DNA from 4 places in the Pantoea sp. X-Soil-ISGK-285 genome. Region 2 is predicted to be linked to each of the others. Evidence: riboswitches for the same ligand, from Rfam matches in the RefSeq annotation. Region 2 holds a riboswitch; each other region holds the start of a gene.
What was found. Region 2 has a riboswitch for thiamine pyrophosphate ahead of thiM (hydroxyethylthiazole kinase). Riboswitches for the same ligand answer to the same signal wherever they lie in the genome.
Positions count from the first base shown of each region.

Region 1: another riboswitch for thiamine pyrophosphate. It lies ahead of thiB (thiamine ABC transporter substrate binding subunit); the one in region 2 lies ahead of thiM (hydroxyethylthiazole kinase).
Region 3: another riboswitch for thiamine pyrophosphate. It lies ahead of tenA (thiaminase II); the one in region 2 lies ahead of thiM (hydroxyethylthiazole kinase).
Region 4: another riboswitch for thiamine pyrophosphate. It lies ahead of AC6I8B_RS21090 (FAD-dependent oxidoreductase); the one in region 2 lies ahead of thiM (hydroxyethylthiazole kinase).

Region 1 covers NZ_AP035938.1:719,248-724,755, reverse strand. Annotated here, with positions in the region: gene AC6I8B_RS03280 (MFS transporter) at 1-767, opposite strand, end outside; gene sgrR (HTH-type transcriptional regulator SgrR) at 1,021-2,682, shown strand; TPP riboswitch at 2,718-2,820, shown strand; gene thiB (thiamine ABC transporter substrate binding subunit) at 2,867-3,853, shown strand; gene thiP (thiamine/thiamine pyrophosphate ABC transporter permease ThiP) at 3,829-5,439, shown strand; gene thiQ (thiamine ABC transporter ATP-binding protein ThiQ) at 5,423-5,508, shown strand, end outside.
Region 2 covers NZ_AP035938.1:2,725,876-2,731,383, forward strand. Annotated here, with positions in the region: gene AC6I8B_RS12960 (mannitol dehydrogenase family protein) at 1-74, shown strand, start outside; gene AC6I8B_RS12965 (GntR family transcriptional regulator) at 174-860, shown strand; gene thiD (bifunctional hydroxymethylpyrimidine kinase/phosphomethylpyrimidine kinase) at 913-1,713, opposite strand; gene thiM (hydroxyethylthiazole kinase) at 1,700-2,497, opposite strand; TPP riboswitch at 2,532-2,632, opposite strand; gene AC6I8B_RS12980 (hypothetical protein) at 2,940-3,137, shown strand; gene AC6I8B_RS12985 (AEC family transporter) at 3,235-4,194, shown strand; gene ahpF (alkyl hydroperoxide reductase subunit F) at 4,256-5,508, opposite strand, start outside.
Region 3 covers NZ_AP035939.1:87,542-93,049, reverse strand. Annotated here, with positions in the region: gene AC6I8B_RS19705 (6-phospho-beta-glucosidase) at 1-1,425, shown strand, start outside; TPP riboswitch at 1,532-1,634, shown strand; gene tenA (thiaminase II) at 1,703-2,404, shown strand; gene AC6I8B_RS19695 (ABC transporter ATP-binding protein) at 2,401-3,141, shown strand; gene AC6I8B_RS19690 (ABC transporter permease) at 3,138-3,899, shown strand; gene AC6I8B_RS19685 (ABC transporter substrate-binding protein) at 3,923-4,858, shown strand; gene AC6I8B_RS19680 (sensor domain-containing phosphodiesterase) at 4,901-5,508, opposite strand, start outside.
Region 4 covers NZ_AP035939.1:383,312-388,819, reverse strand. Annotated here, with positions in the region: gene AC6I8B_RS21110 (hypothetical protein) at 1-25, shown strand, start outside; gene AC6I8B_RS21105 (alkene reductase) at 294-1,412, shown strand; gene AC6I8B_RS21100 (ArsR/SmtB family transcription factor) at 1,429-1,743, shown strand; gene AC6I8B_RS21095 (cysteine hydrolase family protein) at 1,992-2,537, shown strand; TPP riboswitch at 2,601-2,720, shown strand; gene AC6I8B_RS21090 (FAD-dependent oxidoreductase) at 2,852-3,790, shown strand; gene thiS (sulfur carrier protein ThiS) at 3,780-3,977, shown strand; gene AC6I8B_RS21080 (thiazole synthase) at 3,980-4,738, shown strand; gene AC6I8B_RS21075 (HesA/MoeB/ThiF family protein) at 4,748-5,508, shown strand, end outside.

The DNA.
Region 1 (5,508 bases), 2.0 Mb from region 2:
AGCAGACCGGCCAGCTTCTCGGGCAGGCCCAGCGTGGTGCTGATATAGAGCGGCATATCGATGATATACATAGTGTTGCAGGTCCACATCGCGACTGAGGCCAGGAACAGTAAACGCACATCCCGATCGCGCCAGCCACTTAGCGGCAGCCCGCCGCTTTGCATCAGAGGCTGCGAACGTGGCACCGACGGCACGGTGAACCAGACCAGCAGGATACAGATCAGAAACAGCGCGGCGGCCACCATAAATAGCGTCACAAAGCCGTAGTTCAGTGCCAGCGCGAAGGAGAGCGGCGGCCCAATCACCCACGCCAGCGACAGCTGTGCACGCATCACCGAACTGAACATCACCGCTTCACGCGCCGACTGATCGGCATATTCCCGCGCCAGCGCAAACAGCTGAGGCATTGAGACGCTGGCCAGCGCCGACAGCAGCACGCCCAGCGTCAGCAACGTCAGATAGTGGCGGGTAAAGGCAAACAGCAGCGCATTGACCAGCGCCATCAGGCAGCAGAAGAGAATGATATGACGACGATCGCCGACGCTGTCAGAGCGCTTTGCCACCAGCATGCTCACCACGATACCGGCCACCGCATTGATGGTGAAAAACAGTCCGACCCAGAAGGGCCGCGCCTGCACCTCGCGCGTCAGAAACAGGCTGAGCGTCGGCGCCTGCAGTGCGCCCGCGATGCCCAGCATGAACGAGGCGACCATAAAAGCGAGGTAAACCGGATTGATGCGGCGCTGCCGCGTTAACAGCGATTTCATACCGAAATCCCTTACAGAACAAACAGAGGGGAAAAAGAAGGGTAGACGATACCGCGCAACATGAAAAAAGCCAGCAGAGATCATCTGCTGGCGGTGTAAATGCACCCTACTCAGAAAAGCACTCCGCTGAACAGCGAAGTCAGGGTCGAACGCCATTCAGTGCTGAATGCCTCCCGCTCTTCCCATAACGTAAAGTTTGCTCTTAAAATAGGGCAAGAAAAACAGAGCGCTTTTCATCGGGAGTTCCTCTTTTATGTCCTCATCACGTCTGAAGCAGCAGTTCATTCGCCTGTGGCAGAGCTGTCAGGGGCAAACGCAGGAGATTACCCTTAGCGAACTGGCTGACCTGCTGCACTGCTCGCGCCGCCATATGCGCAATCTGCTCAACCGGATGCAGGCCGCGGGCTGGCTAATCTGGCAGGCGGAAGCCGGACGCGGCAAGCGTTCACAGCTTACCTTCTGCTATACCGGACTGGCTTTGCAGCAGCAGCGTGCCGAGGATTTGCTGGAGCAGGATCGCATCGATCAGCTGGTCCAGCTGGTGGGCGATAAAAATCAGGTACGGCAGATGATCGCCGCGCATCTGGGCCGCAGTTTCCGTCAGGGCAAGCATATCCTGCGGGTGCTCTACTATCGTCCGCTGCTCAATCTGCTGCCCGGTTCGCCGCTGCGGCGCTCCGAAACCCACATTGCGCGACAGATTTTCAACGGCCTGACGCGGATAAATGAGGAAAACGGGGAAATCGAGCCCGATATTGCGCACCACTGGCAGCAGACTTCCCCGCTTCACTGGCGCTTTTTTCTGCGTCCGGCGATTCGCTTTCATCACGGCAGAGAACTGGAAATGGAGGATGTGCTGGCCACGCTTGAGCGTCAGCGCCCTCATCCGCTCTTTTCCCATATCGAGCAGATCGACTCGCCCGCGCCCTGGACGCTGGATATCCGCTTAAGCCAGCCCGATGAAGGGTTGCCCTGGCTGCTGGGCAGCGTCAGTGCGATGATCCTGCCGCGCGAATGGCCGACGCTGCACGATTTTGCCCGCCAGCCGGTTGGCACCGGTCCTTACCGGGTGATCCGCAATCAGGAGAGTCAGCTGAAGATCGAAGCGTTTGATGACTATTTTGGTTTTCGCGCCCTGATTGATGATGTCTCGATCTGGGTACTGCCCGACATCAGCGATGAGCTGGTCTATGCCGGTGTCCGTCTGCAGGGCGACGGAGCCGATGAGGTTCAGGAGGAGAGCCGCCTTGAAGAGGGCTGCTACTATCTGCTGTTCGACCAGCGTTCAGAACAGGGACGCAACGAGGCGGTCCGGCGCTGGGTCAGCTACCTGTTTAATCCTATCGCCCTGCTCAATCACGCCGGTGTCGGCTACCAGCGCTACTGGTTTCCGGCGTATGGCCTGCTGCCGCGATGGCATCACCGGCGCGACCTGACGCCAGTGGAAAAACCGCCCGGCTTAACCCACCTGACGCTGACCTGGTACAGCCAGCACGTGGAGCATGAAGGCATCGCTAACGCGCTGCGTCCGCTATTGGCAGAACATGGCGTCACGCTGGAGACCCGCGAGATCAGCTACGAAAGCTGGTATCAGGGCGAAGCGGAAAGTGATATCTGGCTTGGCAGCGTGAACTTTACCCTGCCGCTGAATTATTCTCTGTTTGCGCAGCTTTATGAGATCCCGTTGCTGCATCACTGTCTGCCGATCGACTGGCACAGCGATGCGGCCCGCTGGCGCGAGAAAACGCTGCCGCTGGCCGAATGGAGTAAACAGTTAGTCGAAGAAGCGGGTCTTCATCCGCTGTTTCACCACTGGCTGTTGCTTGAAGGTCAGCGCAGCATGCGCGGCGTTCGGATGAATACGCTGGGCTGGTTTGATTTTAAATCCGCCTGGTTCGCGCCACCCGCGCTGTGAGGCTTTCGCCCCGGCGCTGAAATGACTAGAATGTGACGTTCTCAACGGGGTGCCGCCTGCCAACAGCAAGCAGCTGAGAGATACCCGTCGAACCTGATTCGGTTAATACCGACGTAGGGATTTGGGAGGCCTTTGTGCTCAGATCCTTTGCGACTCATCCCCTATTCTCCTGAAGGAGCGCAAAGTGTTAAACAAAGTTCTGCCGGTGCTGCTGTTACTCTCCGCCCCCGTTCTGGCGGCTAAGCCGGTTCTCACGGTCTACACCTACGACTCCTTCTCCGCTGACTGGGGCCCTGGACCGGCGGTTAAAAAAGCCTTCGAGGCGCAGTGCAACTGCGAGCTGAAATTCGTCACGCTGGAAGATGGCGTGTCGCTGCTGAACCGCGTGCGAATGGAAGGAAAAAACAGCAAAGCCGATCTGGTACTGGGGCTGGATAACAATCTGGTACAGGCGGCGCAGAAAACCGGTCTGTTTGCCGAAAGTCAGGTCGATTCCTCGACATTAAAACTGCCCGGCGGCTGGCACAACACCACCTTCGTGCCGTTTGATTATGGCTACTTCGCGTTTGTCTATGACAAAACCCGGCTGAAGAATCCGCCAAAAAGCCTGAAAGAGCTGGTCGACAGCCCGGAAAAGTGGCGGGTGATCTACGAAGATCCCCGAACCAGCACCCCCGGCTTAGGCCTGCTGTTGTGGATGCAGAAAGTCTATGGCGATCAGGCACCGCAGGCGTGGCAAAAGCTGGCGCAGAAAACCGTGACGGTGACCAAAGGCTGGAGTGAAGCCTATGGCCTGTTCCTCAAGGGCGAAGGCGATCTGGTGCTGAGCTACACCACCTCACCGGCTTACCACATCATCGAAGAGAAAAAAGAGAACTATGCCGCCGCGCCGTTTGCAGAGGGCCACTATCTGCAGGTTGAAGTTGCCGCGCAGTTAGCCAGCAGCAAACAGCCGGCGCTGGCACAGCAATTCATGAAGTTTATGGTGTCACCCGACTTCCAGCGCACTATCCCGACCGGTAACTGGATGTACCCGGTAATCGACACGCCGCTGCCTGCCGGTTTTAGCGCGCTCACTGTGCCCGCCACCGCCCTGCAGTTCTCGCCGGAAGAGGTTGCCAGCCAGCGTTCAGGCTGGATCAGCCAGTGGCAACGCGCCGTCAGCCGCTGATGCCGCGCTGGCTTATCCCCGGTTCGCTCGCCACGCTGCTGTTAATCAGCGTGGCGCTGCTGGCCTTCGGTGCACTCTGGAGCGCCGCGCCAGAGAATGACTGGCGCAGCGTGCTGCAGGATGATTACCTGCATCACGTTATCGCCTTCTCTTTTGGTCAGGCGCTGCTCTCCGCGCTGTTGTCGCTGCTGCCAGCGGTGCCGCTGGCGCGCGCGCTCTATCGACGCCGTTTCCCTGGCCGTCAGCTGCTGCTGCGTCTGTGCGCCATGACCCTGGTGCTGCCGGTGCTGGTGGCGGTATTTGGTCTGCTCACCGTCTATGGTCGTGTCGGCTGGCTGGCGCAGCTGTGCCAGCTGGCAGGGATTGATTACCACTTCTCTCCCTACGGTCTGTCGGGCATTTTGCTGGCGCACGTCTTCTTTAACCTGCCGCTGGCGACCCGCCTGATGCTGCAGGCGCTGGAGAGCATTCCGGCGGAACAGCGTCAGCTGGCGGCACAGCTCGACCTGCGCGGCTGGCACCATTTTCGTCTGCTGGAGTGGCCATGGCTGCGGCGTCAGCTGCTGCCGACCGGCGCGCTGATCTTCATGCTCTGTTTCGCCAGCTTTGCTACCGTGCTCTCACTGGGCGGTGGCCCGCAGGCGACGACCATCGAGCTGGCGATTTTCCAGGCGCTGAGTTATGACTACGATCCGGGACGCGCTGCACTTCTGGCGCTGATCCAGCTTGGCTGCTGCATGACGCTGGTGCTGCTCAGCCAGCGCTTCAGTAAGGCCATTCCCGCCGGAACCAGCCAGCTGAACGGCTGGCGCGATCCGCAGGATTCGCGCGGGGCGCAGCTGGTTGATGCGCTGCTGATCCTGCTGGCGCTGATCCTGCTGCTGCCCCCGCTGGCGGCGGTCATCATCGATGGTCTGCACGGCGGACTGCGCGGCGCGCTGGCGCAGCCTGCTCTCTGGCAGGCGACGTTTACCTCATTGCGCATCGCCACCGGCGCCGGTCTGCTCTGTGTGGTGCTGACCATGATGCTGCTGTGGAGCAGTCGCGAGCTGCGCCTGCGTCAGCGCCCGGCGGCGGCAACCCTTATCGACACCAGCGGCATGCTGATTCTGGCGATGCCAGGCATCGTGCTCGCCACCGGCTTTTTCCTGCTGTTTAACGCCACCATTGGTCTGCCGGCGTCGGCGGACGGGCTGGTGATCTTCACCAATGCGCTGATCGCCATTCCCTATGCGCTGAAAGTGCTGGAGAACCCGATGCGTGACGTCGCGGAGCGTTACGGCAGACTCTGTGATTCGCTGGATATCCACGGCTGGAACCGGCTGCGGCTGATTGAACTGCGGGCGCTGAAACGTCCGCTGGCCCAGGCGCTGGCCTTTGCCTGCGTGCTGTCGATCGGTGATTTTGGCGTGGTGGCGCTGTTTGGTACTGCCGATTTCCGCACCCTGCCGTTCTACCTTTATCAACAGATCGGTGCCTATCGCGGTGCTGACGGTGCAGTGACCGCGCTGCTGCTGCTACTGCTCTGTTTGCTGCTGTTCACCCTGATGGAAAAATTACCAGGCCGCCATGCTGACACTGAATAACCTCACGTACCTTTATCAGCATCTGCCGATGCGCTTTAGTCTCAACGCCACCCGCGGCGAGCGCATCGC
Region 2 (5,508 bases):
TGACGACGTATTATCAGCAACTGACGACTCAGGGCGCGCGGGCGACGGTGCAACAGTGTATGAGCCAGGCATAACAGCCGGTGACAAAGCGCTGGCGCAGACGCAGCGCGCTGATTAGACTGACACTTTCCCATCGCGCTGGCCCCTGCCAGCCGTAATATGGATATTGCTGCATGTCGATCGCCTATACCATTACTACCAGCGAACCGGTAAATCAGCAGATTTACCGGTATCTGCGCAAAGATATCGTCACTTGCGCAATTCAGCCGGGCTCGCTGCTCTCGGAAAAAGAGGTATCCGCGCGCTTCAACGTCTCACGCCAGCCGGTGCGCGAAGCGTTCATCAAGCTGGCCGAAGCCGGACTGGTACAGGTATTGCCGCAGCGTGGCACTTTCGTGCGCAAAATCTCCGCTAAGCGGGTGGCGGATGGCCGCTTTATCCGGGAGGCCGTTGAGGTGTCGGTGGTTCGCCGTGCGGCACTGGAGATTGATGATCCGGCTCTGATGGCGCTGGAGCATAACCTGCAGCTGCAGCGGATGGCCGCTGAGCGGCATGACAGCCAGGCTTTTCTCACTCTGGACGATGAGTTTCATCGCCTGATTGCTGAAAGCATTGACTGTAAGCTGGCCTGGGAAACGGTGGAGAACATCAAAGCGGCCATGGACCGGGTGCGGTTTCTGACGCTGAGTGAAGTCTCTCCACCGGACAAGCTGATTGAGCAGCATGAAGAGATTTTTGCGGCGCTGAAGCGTCATGACGCCGATGCAGCCGAAGCGGCAATGCGTCGTCATCTGCAGGAGATGATCTTCTCTATCACCCCGATTGCCGAGCGTAACAGCGCCTGGTTTGAAGCACCCTGAACCTGAAACCGCCCGCACCACCTGATTACCAGGTCGATGCGGGCCTTCGTCATTACCACCATTGATGAAAATGGTGAACCGGTCCGATACCCTTCCCGACCTCCAGCGAATCCGCCTGCAGCAGCGCCTGCTGTAACCAGTTTTTGGCTTCCCCAATCGTCTCTGCCCAGTCAGCATGACGTGGTCGCAACGCGGCTAAGGCTGCCGACAGCGTACAGCCTGTGCCGTGCGTATGACGGGTATTTACCCGCGGCGTACTGAATCGCTGCTCTGCTGAGTGCGTGATCAGCCAGTCCGGGCTCTCCGCCGCCGCAAGGTGACCGCCCTTCATCAGCACAGCCTGACAGCCCAGTGCCAGCAATGCCCGTCCCTGCTCGCGCATCTCCTCTTCATCTGCCGCAATGGCGCAGTCCAGCAACGCCGCCGCTTCCGGAAGATTAGGTGTGATCAGCGAGACCTGCGGCAATAACAGCTCCCGAACACTGGCTACGGCGTCTGGCGAGAGCAACGCATCACCACTTTTCGCGACCATGACCGTGTCCAGCACAACAAACGGGATTGCCGCACGCATCAGCCGTTCCGCAACCTGCTCCACGATAGCCGTTTCTGACAGCATGCCAATTTTTGCACTGTCGATGCGCACATCACTGAGCACCGAATCAAGCTGGGCGGCCACAAATTCAGGCGTAATGCGATAAACCGACTGCACGCCGCAGGTATTCTGTGCCACCAGCGCGGTAATGACGCTGGTGCCATAGGCTCCCAGAGCTGAGAAGGTTTTCAGATCGGCCTGAATACCAGCGCCGCCGCTGGGATCGGTACCCGCAATCGTCAGAGCGTTAATACGCTTCATGATTACCCTCCAGCGTCCAGAGTGCATCGATAAACGCCGTAGCAAAGCTGCCGGGTCCGGCAGCCTGCGCCGCCGCCTTTTCACCCGCCAGCGCCATCACCTGACAGGCGGCCGCGACATTCATCAGCCGATCGCCAGCCAGAGAGCTGAAACCCGCCACCACTGCCGAGAGGGCGCAGCCGGTCCCGACTACCCGTGTCATTAAGGGGTTTCCACCGTGTACAGCAAGGAGTCGCTGACCATCGGTGGCGTAGTCCACTTCACCGGTGACGACCACCAGCGTGCTCCAGGTTTCCGCGAGCTGTTGGGCCGCATCGAGTGCTGCATGCGCCTGATGCAGCGTGTCGACACCGCGCCCGCCGCTGGCCTGTTGTGCCAGCGCCAGAATCTCTGACGCATTACCCCGAATCACCGCCGGTTGCTGGCTTAACAATTGCTGGCAGAAGTCACTGCGCAGCGTCAGCGCGCCGACGGCAACCGGATCGAGTGTCCAGGGCGTGCCCGCCTGATTAGCCGCAGTGACGGCAGCCTGCATCGCCTGCTGGCGCTCGCGGGTTAAGGTGCCCACGTTAATCAGCAGTGCATCGGCCATGCTACTGAACTGGGCGGCCTCAGCGGCATCGATCACCATCGCCGGTGAGGCATGGAGTGCCAGCAACACGTTGGCGGTGAAGTTCTGGACCACGTCATTGGTCATACAGTGCACCAGCGGTGACTGGCGGCGGAAAGCGTGCAGAATGGGCGCGAAGTGCGCGGCAGAAAGGTGTTGAGATTGATGTGTCATCGTAGCTCCCAACCGGCGAACAAGAAGGCGAATGCGGTCAGGCATCAGACTTCCCTACGCTGGCATTATCCAGTTCAGGTCAGCGGGTTTTTCTCAGCCCTTTCCGTGTGGAAAGCGGCACCCCGAGTCGTGTTACGGCTTGCAGCATAGGCAAGCCGCGCAGCGAAAGCAAGCGACTCCCGCCTGGGAAATAATCAGAGCTGAAACAATTCACATGATCCCGATCAACGCCTGAGGGTGCAAAAAAAGGCTTAATGCTGCGGGTTAACGAGATACCTCTTTATAGGTAGCCCCGCTTATTACCCGGATGGGTAATATTTCCCGCATTGACTCTGGTTACCCCATAATAATTAACCTGCTCGCAGCATCATCGTAAAAAACACTTTATTTCATGGAGTTAGAAAACTCCTGAAGCGGAACTTCATACTATTCAGGATGTATGATGCGATTTTTAGCGCTTATTCCACACCGCCATCGATGGCAGGATATTAATATTGAACGCAAGGGTGCCGTGGCACCCAATGGCAGACAGTACCTCTCCACCTATATCTCCGCCCGTTGCACAGGCTGTGGCGAAATTATTCACCGTGTCTATTATCGCGACATCAGCGATCGGCAGGCGCGCCGCTGGTTAGGTTAACGTCCCGGCAACGGTCATTCCGGACACAGTTCAGGTTAACAGTTAGTTAGCAATTTGTTAGTCTGGTAACTAATCATCGTCTGACCAGACTCTCTCTATGCCACTGCTGTTTGAAAGCTTAAGCCATCAAATTTACCTGTCAGCCCCGCTGTTTATCCTGATCCTGCTGGGGTACTGCCTGACGCGCCTGGGGAAATGGCCCGCCAGCATCAGTGAAGGGATGAACCGCTTTGTGTTTAACGTTGCTCTGCCCTGCATGCTGTTTCGGGTGATGAGCACCTTCTCGCAAAGTCCGCCGGTGGATGCGCGCCTGTTGCTGGCCTTTTTCGGCAGTTGCCTGCTGGTGTTTATCGTGGGACGACTGCTGGCAACAAGGCTGTTTAATCTGGATGGCGTAGCGGCGTCGGTTTTTGCGCTGGGCGGCATCTTTTCCAATAACGTCATGCTGGGGATCCCGGTGGCCACGGTACTGCTGGGGCCAGAAGCCCTGCCCCCGGTGGCGCTGGTGCTGGTGTTTAACAGCCTGATCCTCTGGACCTTACTGACCGTTTCGGTCGAGTGGGCGAAACAGGGCAGCTTCTCGCTGGAAGGACTCTGGCGCACCCTGCTCGGCGTGCTGAAGAATCCGCTGATCATCGGTATTCTCAGCGGTACAGCCTGGAGCTTTCTGCAACGTCCCTTGCCGCTGCTGGCCGCTGAACCGCTAAAGATGCTGGCCTCACTGGCTGCACCTCTGTCGCTGGTGACGCTGGGCATGAGCCTGGCACACTATCGGGTGCGGGATGGCTTAAAAGAGAGCTATACCATCTGCCTGCTGAAGCTGGTGCTGCAACCGATGACGGTATGGGCTATCGCGTGGCTGACCGATCTGCCGGCGCTGGAGAGTAAAGTGGTGGTGCTGCTGGGATCGATGGCAGTCGGGGTTAACGTCTATCTGATGTCGCAGAAGTTTAATGTCATTACCGGCCCGGCGGCGGCGAGCATGCTCTTTTCTACCGTGTTTGCGGCGGTGACAACGCCAATCTGGATGATGCTGATGACGCTGACGGGCTATTAACAGGCTAAAAAAAAGCCCCTCAGCACGCGTGCTGAGGGGCTATTGTCTGGCTAACTAAATGTTACTCAGCCGATTTGGTACGAATCAGATAGTCAAAAGCGCTCAGTGAGGCTTTAGCACCTTCGCCGCTGGCGATGATGATCTGCTTGTACGGTACGGTGGTGCAGTCGCCCGCGGCGAACACGCCTTTCAGGCTGGTTTCGCATTTACCATCGATGATGATCTCACCCATTTTGTTGCGCTCAACCGCACCTTCCAGCCATGGGGTATTCGGCAGCAGACCGATCTGAACGAAGATACCGGAGAGCGGCAGCTCATGAGTGGTCTGCGTCGTACGGTCGATATAGTGCAGGCCGGTGACTTTGGTGCCGTCGCCTTTCACTTCGGTGGTCTGGGCGTTCAGAATCACATCCACGTTCTTCAGGCTGCGCAGTTTATCCTGCAGCACCTGATCGGCGCGCATCTCATCGGCAAACTCCAGCAGCGTAACGTGTTCAACGATACCGGCCAGATCGATGGCCGCTTCCACGCCGGAGTTACCGCCGCCGATCACCGCCGTGCGTTTGCCTTTAAACAGCGGGCCATCGCAGTGTGGGCAGTAGGTCACGCCTTTGGTGCGATACTCTTCTTCACCCGGCACGCCCATGTTACGCCAGCGTGCGCCGGTCGCCAGGATGATGCTGCGTGATTTCAATACTGCGCCGGAGGCGGTTTCGATGGCGTGCATTCCGCCCTCTTTCGCTGCCGGGATCAGTTTGATGGCGCTCTGGCTTTCAATGACGTCCACGTTGTAATCATCCACGTGTGCGCGCAGTGAACCGGCCAGTTTTGCCCCTTCGGTTTTCGGTACGGAGATATAGTTTTCGATATCGACCGTGTCCAGCACCTGGCCGCCAAAACGCTCACCCAGCAGGCCGGTACGGATACCTTTACGTGCTGAGTAGATGGCTGCCGCTGCGCCCGCCGGGCCGCTGCCGATAATCAGGACTTCATACGCGTCACGCTTGTTCAGCTCTTCCGCTGCACGTTTGTCGGCATTGGTATCCACTTTGCTGACGATTTCCGCCAGGCTCATGCGACCCTGACCAAACTCTTTACCATTGAGGTAAACCGCTGGCACGCCCATCACGTTACGTTCCTGAATCTCGTTCTGGAACAGGCCACCGTCGATAGCGGTGTGGCTGATGCGCGGGTTAATCACCGCCATCAGGTTCAGCGCCTGTACGACGTCAGGGCAGTTATGGCATGAGAGTGAATAGTAGGTTTCGAAATGGAAGTCGCTGTCCAGCGCGGCAATCTGATCCAGCAGGCTTT
Region 3 (5,508 bases), on a different replicon from region 2:
GATTCAAGGTTTCCGCAAGGATTTTTATGGGGCGGCGCACTGGCCGCCAACCAGTGTGAAGGCGGCTTTCGTGAGGGCGGAAAGGGCTTAACCACCGTCGACATGATTCCACATGGACTGCACCGTATGCCGGTCAAACTCGGTCTGGAAAAGCGTTTTACCCTGCGTGACGATGAATTTTATCCCAGCCATGAAGCCATCGATTTTTATCACCGCTATCCGGAAGACATTGCGCTGATGGCGGAGATGGGGTTCAGCGTGTTCCGCACGTCGATTGCCTGGAGCCGTCTCTATCCCAATGGCGATGAACTGACGCCCAATCCGCAAGGCATCGCCTTTTACCGCGCGGTCTTTGAGGAGTGCCGGAAATATAATATCGAACCGCTGGTCACGCTCTGTCACTTTGATGTGCCGATGCATCTGGTGACTGAATATGGCTCGTGGCGCAATCGCAAAATGGTCGACTTTTTTGCCCGCTATGCCCGCAGCTGCTTTGAGGCGTTTGATGGCCTTGTGAAATACTGGCTGACCTTCAATGAGATTAATATCCTGCTGCACAGCCCCTTTTCCGGCGCCGGTCTGGTGTTCGAACCCGGTGAGAACAAGGATCAGGTAAAGTATCAGGCGGCCCATCATGAACTGGTCGCCAGCGCGCTGGTGACGCGCATCGCGCATGAAGTGAATCCGATGAACCAGGTCGGCTGCATGCTGGCAGGCGGCAACTTCTATCCCTGGTCGAGCAAGCCGGAAGATGTCTGGGCTGCGCTGGAAAAGGATCGCGAAAACCTGTTCTTTATTGACGTGCAGGCGCGTGGGGCCTATCCGGCCTACGCCGCCCGCGTATTCCGTGAAAAAGGTGTGACGCTTGAGATCGCTGACGGCGATGACGACATTCTGAAAAACAGCGTCGATTTTGTCTCGTTCAGCTACTACGCCTCACGTTGCGCCTCGGCAGAAATGAACGAGCAGAACAGCAGCGCCGCCAATGTGGTGAAATCCCTGACCAATCCCCATGTACCGCGCAGTGAGTGGGGCTGGGGTATCGATCCGCTAGGCTTACGCATCACGATGAATATGATGTATGACCGCTATCAGAAGCCGCTGTTTCTGGTGGAGAATGGCCTGGGCGCGCGCGATGAGATCGAATCAAATGGCGAGATCAACGATGATTACCGCATCAGCTATCTGCGCGAACATATCCGCGCCATGGGCGACGCGATCGAGGATGGCGTGCCAGTGATGGGTTACACCAGCTGGGGCTGTATCGATCTGGTTGCCGCCTCAACGGGTGAAATGAGCAAGCGCTACGGATTTGTCTATGTTGACCGCGACGACCTGGGTAACGGCACGCTGGCGCGCACGCGGAAGAAATCCTTCTGGTGGTACAAAAAAGTCATTGCCAGTAATGGTGCGGATCTTGAGTGACAACGTCACTTAAAATCTATCGTCATGCTGTTACTGGCGCGACAGCAACGCCGGAACAGAACGCTTATTTCTGCCGTTGTACTCCGGCAGTAATTATCGTATAACCAATGTCTCCGAGGGGTGTCCTGTAATGGGCTGAGATGGCGTAAGCCGAACCCTTTGAACCTGATCTGGGTCATGCCAGCGAAGGGACGGGTCGGCAGATTTTCTGCGTCATCTCCTGCAACATTCCCTGTTCCAGACCGTATGCCCGGATCTCCCTGTTACTGGAGATCCTATGTCACATCCGCTTTTCGACACCGGCTTTTATGGTCGTCTGCGCCAGCAGGCGGGCAGTCAATGGCACGCCTATATCGGGCACGATTTTGTGCGGCAACTCGGTCAGGGCACCCTGCCACCCGCCGCCTTCCGCCACTATCTCACCCAGGATTATCTGTTTCTGTTGCACTTCGCCCGTGCCTGGGGCCTGCTGATCAGCAAACTTTCCGAGCCAGCAGCCTTACGCAGCGCAACGGCATCGCTTAACGCTATCGTCAGCGAACTGCCACTTCACCAGGCTTACTGCCAGCAATGGGGCATCAGCGAGGCGGCAATGGCGAGCGAACCCGAGGCAGTGGAAACGCTCAACTACACCCGCTACGTGCTGGACGTGGGTCACACCGGGGATGCGCTGGAGCTGCTGACCGCGCTGATGCCGTGCGTTGCCGGTTACGCTGAAATTGGCCTGACACTACTGCATGATCCCGCAACCCGCTTTGAGGGGAATCCTTACGCGGCATGGATAGAAAATTACGGCGACGAAGCCTATCTGGCTGGCGTTCGCTCCTCAATTTCACTGTTTGAAACCCTGGCCCGGCAGCGCGCCGGTGAACACCGGTTTAACCCGCTGGCGGAGATCTTCACCACCGCGACCCGGCTGGAAGCCGCTTTCTGGCAGATGGGTCTCAACCATGCTGCCGCCCAGCGGATCAGCTCATGAACCTGCCGTGCAGTCCGGTGCCGCCAGGCATTTCAATTCGCCAGCTCAGCCTGAATTATGGCCAGCAGCCACTCTTCAGCCAGCTTGATCTGGAGATCGCGGGCGGTGCTTTTACCGCTTTACTGGGTGCCAGCGGCGTCGGAAAAAGCAGCCTGATGCGGGTCATTGCTGGTCTGACGCCACCCACCGCCGGGCAGGTCAGCGGCAGCGACGGCCTGCCACTGACCGGACGCATCGCCTGGATGGGGCAACAGGATCTGCTCTATCCGTGGCTCACGGTTGAACAAAATGTCTGTCTCGCCAGTCGTCTGAGAGGTGAAAGGGTTGATCGCGACTGGGCGCAGCATCTGCTGATGCGGGTAGGTCTGAGCCACTCTGCGAACGCGCGACCCGCGACACTTTCCGGCGGGATGCGTCAGCGCGCCGCGCTGGCCCGCACCCTCTACACCCGTCAGCCCGTTGTGCTGATGGATGAGCCCTTCTCCGCACTGGATGCACTCACCCGCCCTCAGATCCAGACGCTGGCCGCAGAAGTGCTGGTCGGACACACCGTGCTGCTGATTACCCATGACGCCGCCGAAGCCTGTCGGCTCAGTCACCACGTGCTTATGATCGGTTCTGCGGGAATTGAAACCTGCCCGCCCCTGGCGGGCCAGCCACCGCGGGCTGCAGACGACATACAGGTATTGCAGAGTCAGGCCGCATTGCTGAAGCAGCTGAGCAGGATAGCGGGATGAGATTACACAAAGGTTTTGCCGGTCTTCACCGTGGAGTGATGCTGTTTGCCGGACTAATTGCGCTGTGGTGGCTCGCCACACTGACTTCGGTTCCGGCCTTTCTGCTGCCCTCACCCGCTGCGGTCGCCATCGCACTGTGGCAAAACGCAGGTTATCTCGGCCATCACACTTTGATTACCCTGACCGAGATCGTCAGCGGCATGGCCCTCGGCGTGCTGCTTGGGAGCGTGCTGGCGCTGGGCATGACCTTTTCGCCATGGCTGCAGCGCTGGATGATGCCGCTGGTGATCACCAGCCAGGCGATTCCGGTTTTTGCCCTGGCGCCGCTGCTGGTGCTCTGGTTTGGTTTCGGCATGGGCGCCAAAGTCGCGATGGCCGTCCTGGTGATCTTCTTCCCGGTGACCTCCGCCTTTTTTGATGGCCTGCGTCACGTCACGCCCGGCTATCTCGATCTGGCTCGCACGCTGGGCGCATCACCTGCAGCGCAACTGCGCCATGTCCGGCTGTTAGCCGCGCTGCCCGCCCTGGGCTCAGGATTGCGGATGGCGGCAGCCGTCGCGCCAATAGGCGCAATCATCGGTGAATGGGTCGGCTCGGCCGAAGGGCTGGGCTACGTGATGCTGAATGCCAACGCCCGGATGCAGAGCGACCTCTGTTTCGCCGCCTTGTTTATTCTGGTGCTGATGACGCTAGCCCTGTGGCTGACCCTCGACATCCTGCTGCGCCGCCTGATTAGCTGGGCACCTGAGACACATTAATGACTAAACCAATGAGACAACCCATGACAAAAATGCCTCTGTTTACCCTGCTGTTCAGCGCCACTTTAGCCACACAGGCTCAGGCGATGGAGAAACTGACACTGGTGCTCGACTGGTATATCAATCCCGATCACGCACCAATTATGGTGGCCCAGCAGACCGGCGCGTTTGCGGCAGAAGGGCTGGAGGTTAACATTGTGCCACCTTCCGATCCGGCGCTGCCGCCGCGTCTGGTGGCAGCCAGGCAGGCGGACTTAGCGATTACCTATCAGCCGCAGCTGCATTTCTTCGCCGATCAGGGATTGCCCTTGATGCGGGTGGGGACGTTAATTAACAGTCCGCTGAATACGCTGATGACGTTAGACGAAACGGTAAAAAAACCAGCCGATTTAAAAGGGAAACGTATCGGCTATTCGGTCAGCGGCATTGAACAGGCGACGCTGGCGACCATGCTGAACCATGATGGTGTTAAGGCCGATCAGGTTAAGCTGGTTAACGTCAATTTCCAGCTCACCAGCGCCCTGATGACCGGGCAAGTGGATGCGGTTATCGGCGGCTATCGCAATATCGAAGCGCTGGAGATGAAACAGCACGGTAAAAACCCGGTAGTCTTCAACGTCGAGGATTATGGTGTTCCGGCCTATGACGAACTGATCATCGTCGCCAACCGTGATGAGGCACACTCGGAGAAAATCAAAAAGTTTTTGCGGGCACTGAAGAAGGGTAATGCGCAGTTGCAGGCGCACCCGGAGGAGAGCTGGCAGGCCTTTGCCCGCGCGCATCCGGAGCTGAACACGCCGCTGAATCATCAGGCATGGCGTGCCACCCTGCCGCTGTTTGCCGCCGATCCGGCAAAACTGGATCGCGCACGCTATCAGGCTTACGAGCAATTTCTGTTTGATAACAAGCTGATTAAAAGCATCACGCCGGTTGAGCGCTACGCCACCGGCAGTGAGTAATAAGAGAGCCCGCAACGATCGCTGCGGGCCATTTGCCTGGCATCACTTCTGATAAAGCCAGTGTTCAATATCGCTGGCTGGCAGCGGTTTAGAAAAGAAGTAGCCCTGGATTTGATCGCAACCGTAAGTTTTCAGCAACGTCAGGGTGGCTTCCGTCTCAACGCCCTCGGCCAGCACGGTGTAGTTCAGCTCTTTCAGCATCTGAATAATGCATCTGACGATGATTTTTGATGCGTCATCTTCACCCATACGCGAGATCAGGGATCGGTCGATCTTAATCACATCCAGCGGGATATCCTGCAGATAGCTGATGTTGCTGTAGCCAGTGCCGAAATCATCCAGCGAGATCACAAAGCCGTGTGATTTCAGCGCTTCCAGCCCGCTGATCGCCACATTGGTTTTGGTGATCAGTTCATTCTCCAGGCACTCAATGCCCAGAATAGAATTGGGTAACTGAGCCGCCGCTAATTTTGCCACCAACAGATCGGCAAAATCGGGCTTTGCGAAGTCGCGTTCGCTGACGTTGATCGAAACCGGAATCAGATCGTATTCGCGATCCCAGCGCGCAAGCTGCTCAATGGTGTGATCGATAACCCAGTTGGTCAGATCGGAAATCAGGTTGGTTTTACCCGCTAACGGAATGAATTCTG
Region 4 (5,508 bases), on a different replicon from region 2:
GTTCACTGAAAAATACGCTTCTTAATGTTCTTATGATCCTGCAGGCAGCACCTCCGTCCCGGCGAAGCAATTTGCCTGAAAGCGGCGTCTGCAGAATCTCCTCCTGGCGTTACGCAGTCAGGCGCTGCGCTGAGAGACTGTTAATCCCACGCGCTGTCAGCACTCCACCCAGAAAGTGACCCTCTGCCAGAAACCGCAGATACCGCTCCGGACAAAAAGCACAGATTACACATTTACAAATTTAAATGTGTAAATATAATGTCGCCTCTTCACACATCAGAGGATTTTTTGTCATGCCGTCACTTTTTACCCCCTTGAGTCTGGGCGACCTTCAGCTTCGTAACCGCATTGTACTGCCGCCGCTGACGCGCTGCCGCAGTGAACAACCGGGCAACATTCCCGGCGAGATGATGGTGGAGTACTACCGCCAGCGTTCCAGCGCGGGACTGATGATCACCGAAGGCACCCAGATTGAGCCTCGCGGGCAGGGCTATGCATGGACGCCGGGGATCCACAGCGAAGCGCAGATCGCCGGCTGGAAAAAGGTTACAGAGGCAGTACATCAGCAAGGGGCCACGATTTTCTGCCAGCTCTGGCATGTTGGCCGCGTGTCGCATAATGAACTGCAGCCGGGCAAGCAGGCACCCGTTGCCCCTTCAGCCATTGCAGCCGATAACGTCCGGGTATTTATTGAAACCGGACCCGGCGCCGGCATATTGACCGCACCCAGCGAGCCACGCGCACTGACTACATCGGAAGTTAAAGAGATCGTAGAGCTTTACCGACGCGCGGCGGAGAATGCCAAAGCGGCCGGTTTCGACGGTGTGGAACTGCATTCCGCCAACGGTTATCTGATTAACCAGTTTATTTCTGAGCACACCAACTTCCGTACGGATGAATATGGCGGATCTGCTGAGAATCGTCTGCGCTTCCTGCGAGAAGTCGTTGAGGCGGTCAGCTCGGTATTTGGCAGCCACCGCGTTGGCGTCAGATTTGCGCCTCTGTTTACCAGTACCGACGAAGAGCGCGTCTATCTCGGTCTGGTTGAAAGTGATCCACACGCGACCTACATCCGCGCAGCAGCACTGCTGAACGAGCTGGAAGTTGGCTATCTCTCCATTGCTGAAGCCGACTGGGACAACAGCCCGGAGATGCCAGAGAGCTTCCGGGTCGCGCTGCGGGAAACATTCCGCTCTCCGATCATCTATTCGGGTCGCTACACGGCTGAAAAAGCACAGCATGTGCTGGAAAAAGGCTGGGGCGATCTGTTTGGTTTTGGCCGCTCATTTATCGCTAATCCCGATCTGCCCGCGCGGATTAAATCAGGATATCCGCTGAATGAGGTCGATCACGCCTCCCTGTATGGCGGCACTGAGAAAGGCTATACTGACTATCCATTTTATCCATCCTGATATTCTGTGAGGCGGCATGTCACCCGAAAATGCCCTGAAGTTACTGTCCAACCCGACCAGAGTGGCAGTGCTGAAGTGGCTTAAAGATCCTGACGAAGCGTTTGCGGGCTATACCCAGCTCTATCCCTTCGATCAGTATGGCGTCTGTGCCAGCCTCATACAGGACAAGGCGGGCTTATCACAGCCCGCCACCTCGTTATGCCTGAAAGCACTTCACAATGCGGGGCTGGTTGAAGCCAGCAAAGTCGGGAAATGGACTTACTATCGCCGCGCCGAACCGCGCATTCGTGAAATAACCGATGCGGTAACCCAATCGCTGCAGGCGCTTTAAAAGCGACGGCGTACAGGGTAATGTAGATGTCAGCGCCATCCTTCTGAGGGTGACTTCACCGAACGCATTAACTCAGGGTCAGAAAATGTTTATGTCAGTTCAGTCTTTCACCACCGTCACCACCACCACCGCCTCTGGCGGCGGCGTGAGCGACTCTGTGACTGGCACCTGACACAACAGATTCTCACTCCCCGCCGAACCGGACGGGGAGCTGTTCTCCGTTCTTAAAAACTGAATGGAGACAGGTCATGGTTACATCTGAAAGTGCACTTTTAATTATCGACATGCAGCAGGGCCTTTTTAATGGTCCGGAGGCTCCCTTCGCCGCAAATTCGATCTTGTCGAACATCTCACTTCTCATTACTAAAGCCCGGGCTTCTGCCGTCCCCCTCTTTTTCGCACGACATATCGGCCCGGATGATTCCCCTTTTAACGAGCAAAGCCCGCTGACGCGCCTGATCCCGGAATTGCAGGTTAACCCGCAGAGTGATGTCGTCTTCACCAAAAGATATCCCAGCTGTTTCAGGGATACTGGCCTGCAGCTTCAGCTGAAGCAAAAGGGCATTAAGCAACTGGTGATTGCGGGGATGAAAACGGAGTTCTGCGTTGATACTACCTGTCGGGCAGCCCCGGAGCTGGGTTTTAACGTCGTACTGATTTCCGATGCGCACACCACCGTCGATAATCCCCACCTCTCTGCGGAGAAGATTATTGCGCATCACAACCAGACGCTGGCGGGCCCCTTTTTGACGCTGGCAACCGCAACTGACTGGCATTTCGGTTCTGCCGGTTAAGTCCGATTTTCTGACCCGGTTCCATGCAGTCTGCTTGACGAAGCTGTCTGCTTAACTTACAACTAAACCCGTCAGGGGAGTCTCGCCAGAGAGACTGAGAGGCTAATAGCGCACCGCGCGGCTTAGCGACCCTTAGAACCTGACCCAGTTGATACTGGCGTAGGAAGACGGGTATCTCATCAGATACTTGCCGCAGGGGCGCATTCGCAACGTTCCTGCCTTTTCCCTCTGTATCATGGGTCTTCGTTAACTGATAACGAGGCCACATTGAAAAATCTCATCCTGAATCTTTCTTTTCCTGTCCGGTGGACACCATGAGCCGCTGGTCGGTGCTCGGCAGCGGCGTTGCCGGGCTTTGTGTCGCCACGCTGCTGCTGGAGCGGGGAGAAACGGTCGAAGTTATTACTCAGCCTGACTGCCGTGCGGCCTCGCACTGGGCGGGCGGCATGCTCGCGCCCTGGTGTGAAGCAGAAAGCGCACCGCCACAGGTGATCGAATGGGGCCAGCACGCGGCCAGCTGGTGGGCGAAACGCGTTGATGGCGTGGAACAGCAGGGTACGCTGGTGGTTGCTCCGCCGCGTGACAGCCGCGAACTGACGCGCTTCGCCAGCATGACGCAGCAGCATCAGTGGGTCTCTCCCGGTGACATTGAGCCCGCGCTGGAAAACCGCTTTGCCCGCGGCCTGTTTTTCGCCGCAGAGGCGCATCTCGAACCGCGCCGCGCCTTGCAGCAACTGCGCGACAAACTGCAACAGGCTGGCGTCCTCTTTCACAGCGGTAAACCCGGCGGCAAAATCATCGACTGCCGTGGCATCCACGCCACCGATCGGCAGCCCGCCCTGCGCGCCGTGCGGGGCGAAATGGTGATCCTGCACACATCCGACGTACAACTCTCCCGTCCTGTCCGGCTGCTGCACCCGCGCTTTCCCTGCTATCTGGTGCCGCGTGACGGGGGCCACTTCATGCTGGGTGCCACCATGGTGGAAAGCCACGACAGCAGCCCGATCAGCGCCCGGGCGATGATGGAACTGCTCAGCGCCGCTTACAGCCTGCACCCGGCGCTGGCTGAAGCGCGGATTGTGGAGAGTGGCACCGGTCTGCGTCCTGCTTATCGGCAGAACCTGCCGGAAGTCCGCTACGAAAATGGCCGTTTCTCACTTAACGGCCTCTACCGCCACGGCTTTTTGCTGGCCCCGATCATGGCTGAAAAACTTATGTTGCAACTGACTCAGGAGATGACTCATGCGCGTTGAACTGAATGGCCGCACGATTGAAACCAGCGCAACGACGCTGGCGGAACTTATGGCGGAGCAGCAGATCGATCCGCGGACCGTCGCCACCGCGCTGAACGGGGAGTTTGTACCGCGTAGCCGCTATGCCAGCCAGCAACTTGAGGCGGGCAACCAGCTCGAAATCCTGTCACCGATGCAGGGAGGTTAACCATGTTCTATCAATTTACTCCGCAATCCCGATTTCTGCTCGGCACGGCCGGTTATCCGTCACCGGACATTCTGCATCAGGCGATCAACGCGTCAGGCGCGGAGATTATTACCGTCAGCCTGCGACGGGAAGGCAGTGAAGGCGGCGCTTTCCGCACGCTGCTGCAACAGCTCAACAAACGTATTCTGCCGAATACGGCGGGTTGCCACACGGTGAAAGAGGCGGTGACGACGGCGCAGATGGCGCGTGAACTGTTCGACACACCGTGGATCAAGCTGGAGGTGATTGGCCATGCCGACACGCTGCAGCCCGATCCTTTTGCCCTGGTTGAGGCCGCACGGATTCTCTGCGCTGACGGATTCCAGGTGTTTCCCTACACTACGGAAGATCTGATTGTCGGCGAAAAATTGCTGGAAGCGGGCTGTGAAGTGCTGATGCCCTGGGGCGCGCCGATCGGCTCCGGCCAGGGGCTGCGTAATATCGAGGGGCTGCGCGCTATGCGTGCGTGGTTTAAAGATGTGCCGTTGATTATTGATGCGGGCATTGGCGCACCTGGCCAGGCGGCTCAGGCGATGGAGATGGGTTTTGATGGCGTGCTGCTCAACACGGCGGTGGCAAAAGCGCGCGATCCGGTGCGCATGGCCGGTGCCTTTGCTGCTGCGATCCACGGCGGACACGAGGCGTTTCAGGCGGGATTGATGGAGCAGCGCGACATGGCGTCTGCCTCTACGCCCATTTTTGGTCTGGCACAATTCAGTTAAGGAGCAGCGATGGAGCGTTATCAGCGACAGACGATGTTGCCAGAGATTGGTGAAGCGGGGCAGCAGCGGCTGAGAAGGGCAAAGGTGCTGGTGGTGGGCGCGGGCGGGCTTAGTGCAACGCTGCTGCCGTTACTGGCAGGCGCGGGTGTGGGATTTATCCGTCTTTACGATGGCGATCGGGTTGAACTGCACAACCTCCACCGGCAGACGCTGTTTGGCATCGACGATGTGGGTCAGCAGAAAGTATTTTGCGCTCAGCGTGCGCTGGCGCAGCGCAATCCTGACTGTCGCGTTGAGGCGCATCCACACGCGCTAAGCGCCAGTCAACTGCCGCAGGCGCTGGAGGGAATCGATCTGGTGGTGGATGCGGCGGATAACTTCGCTATTACTTATCAGCTCTCCGATGTCTGTTATCCGGCAGGCCTGCCGCTGATCTGCGCTTCGGTGCTGGGACGCAAAGGCTATGTTGGCGGATTCTGTGGCGGTGCGCCTGGCTATCGCGCGCTGTTCCCGCAACTGCCCACGGCCTCGGGTAACTGCAATACGGCAGGCGTAATGGGACCGGCGGTAGCGACGCTGGGCGCAATGCAGGCACAGATGGCGCTGAGCGTATTGTTAAAACTAACGCCATCGCCGCTCGGCTGCATGATCCACTGTGACTTTGTTGACTGGCATATCAGGCAGTTTCGTTTTGATGACGCACCTGAACCTGACGCGCCCGGCACGCCCTTTATCGATCGGGCCATGCTGATGGAGGATGATTGCATAGT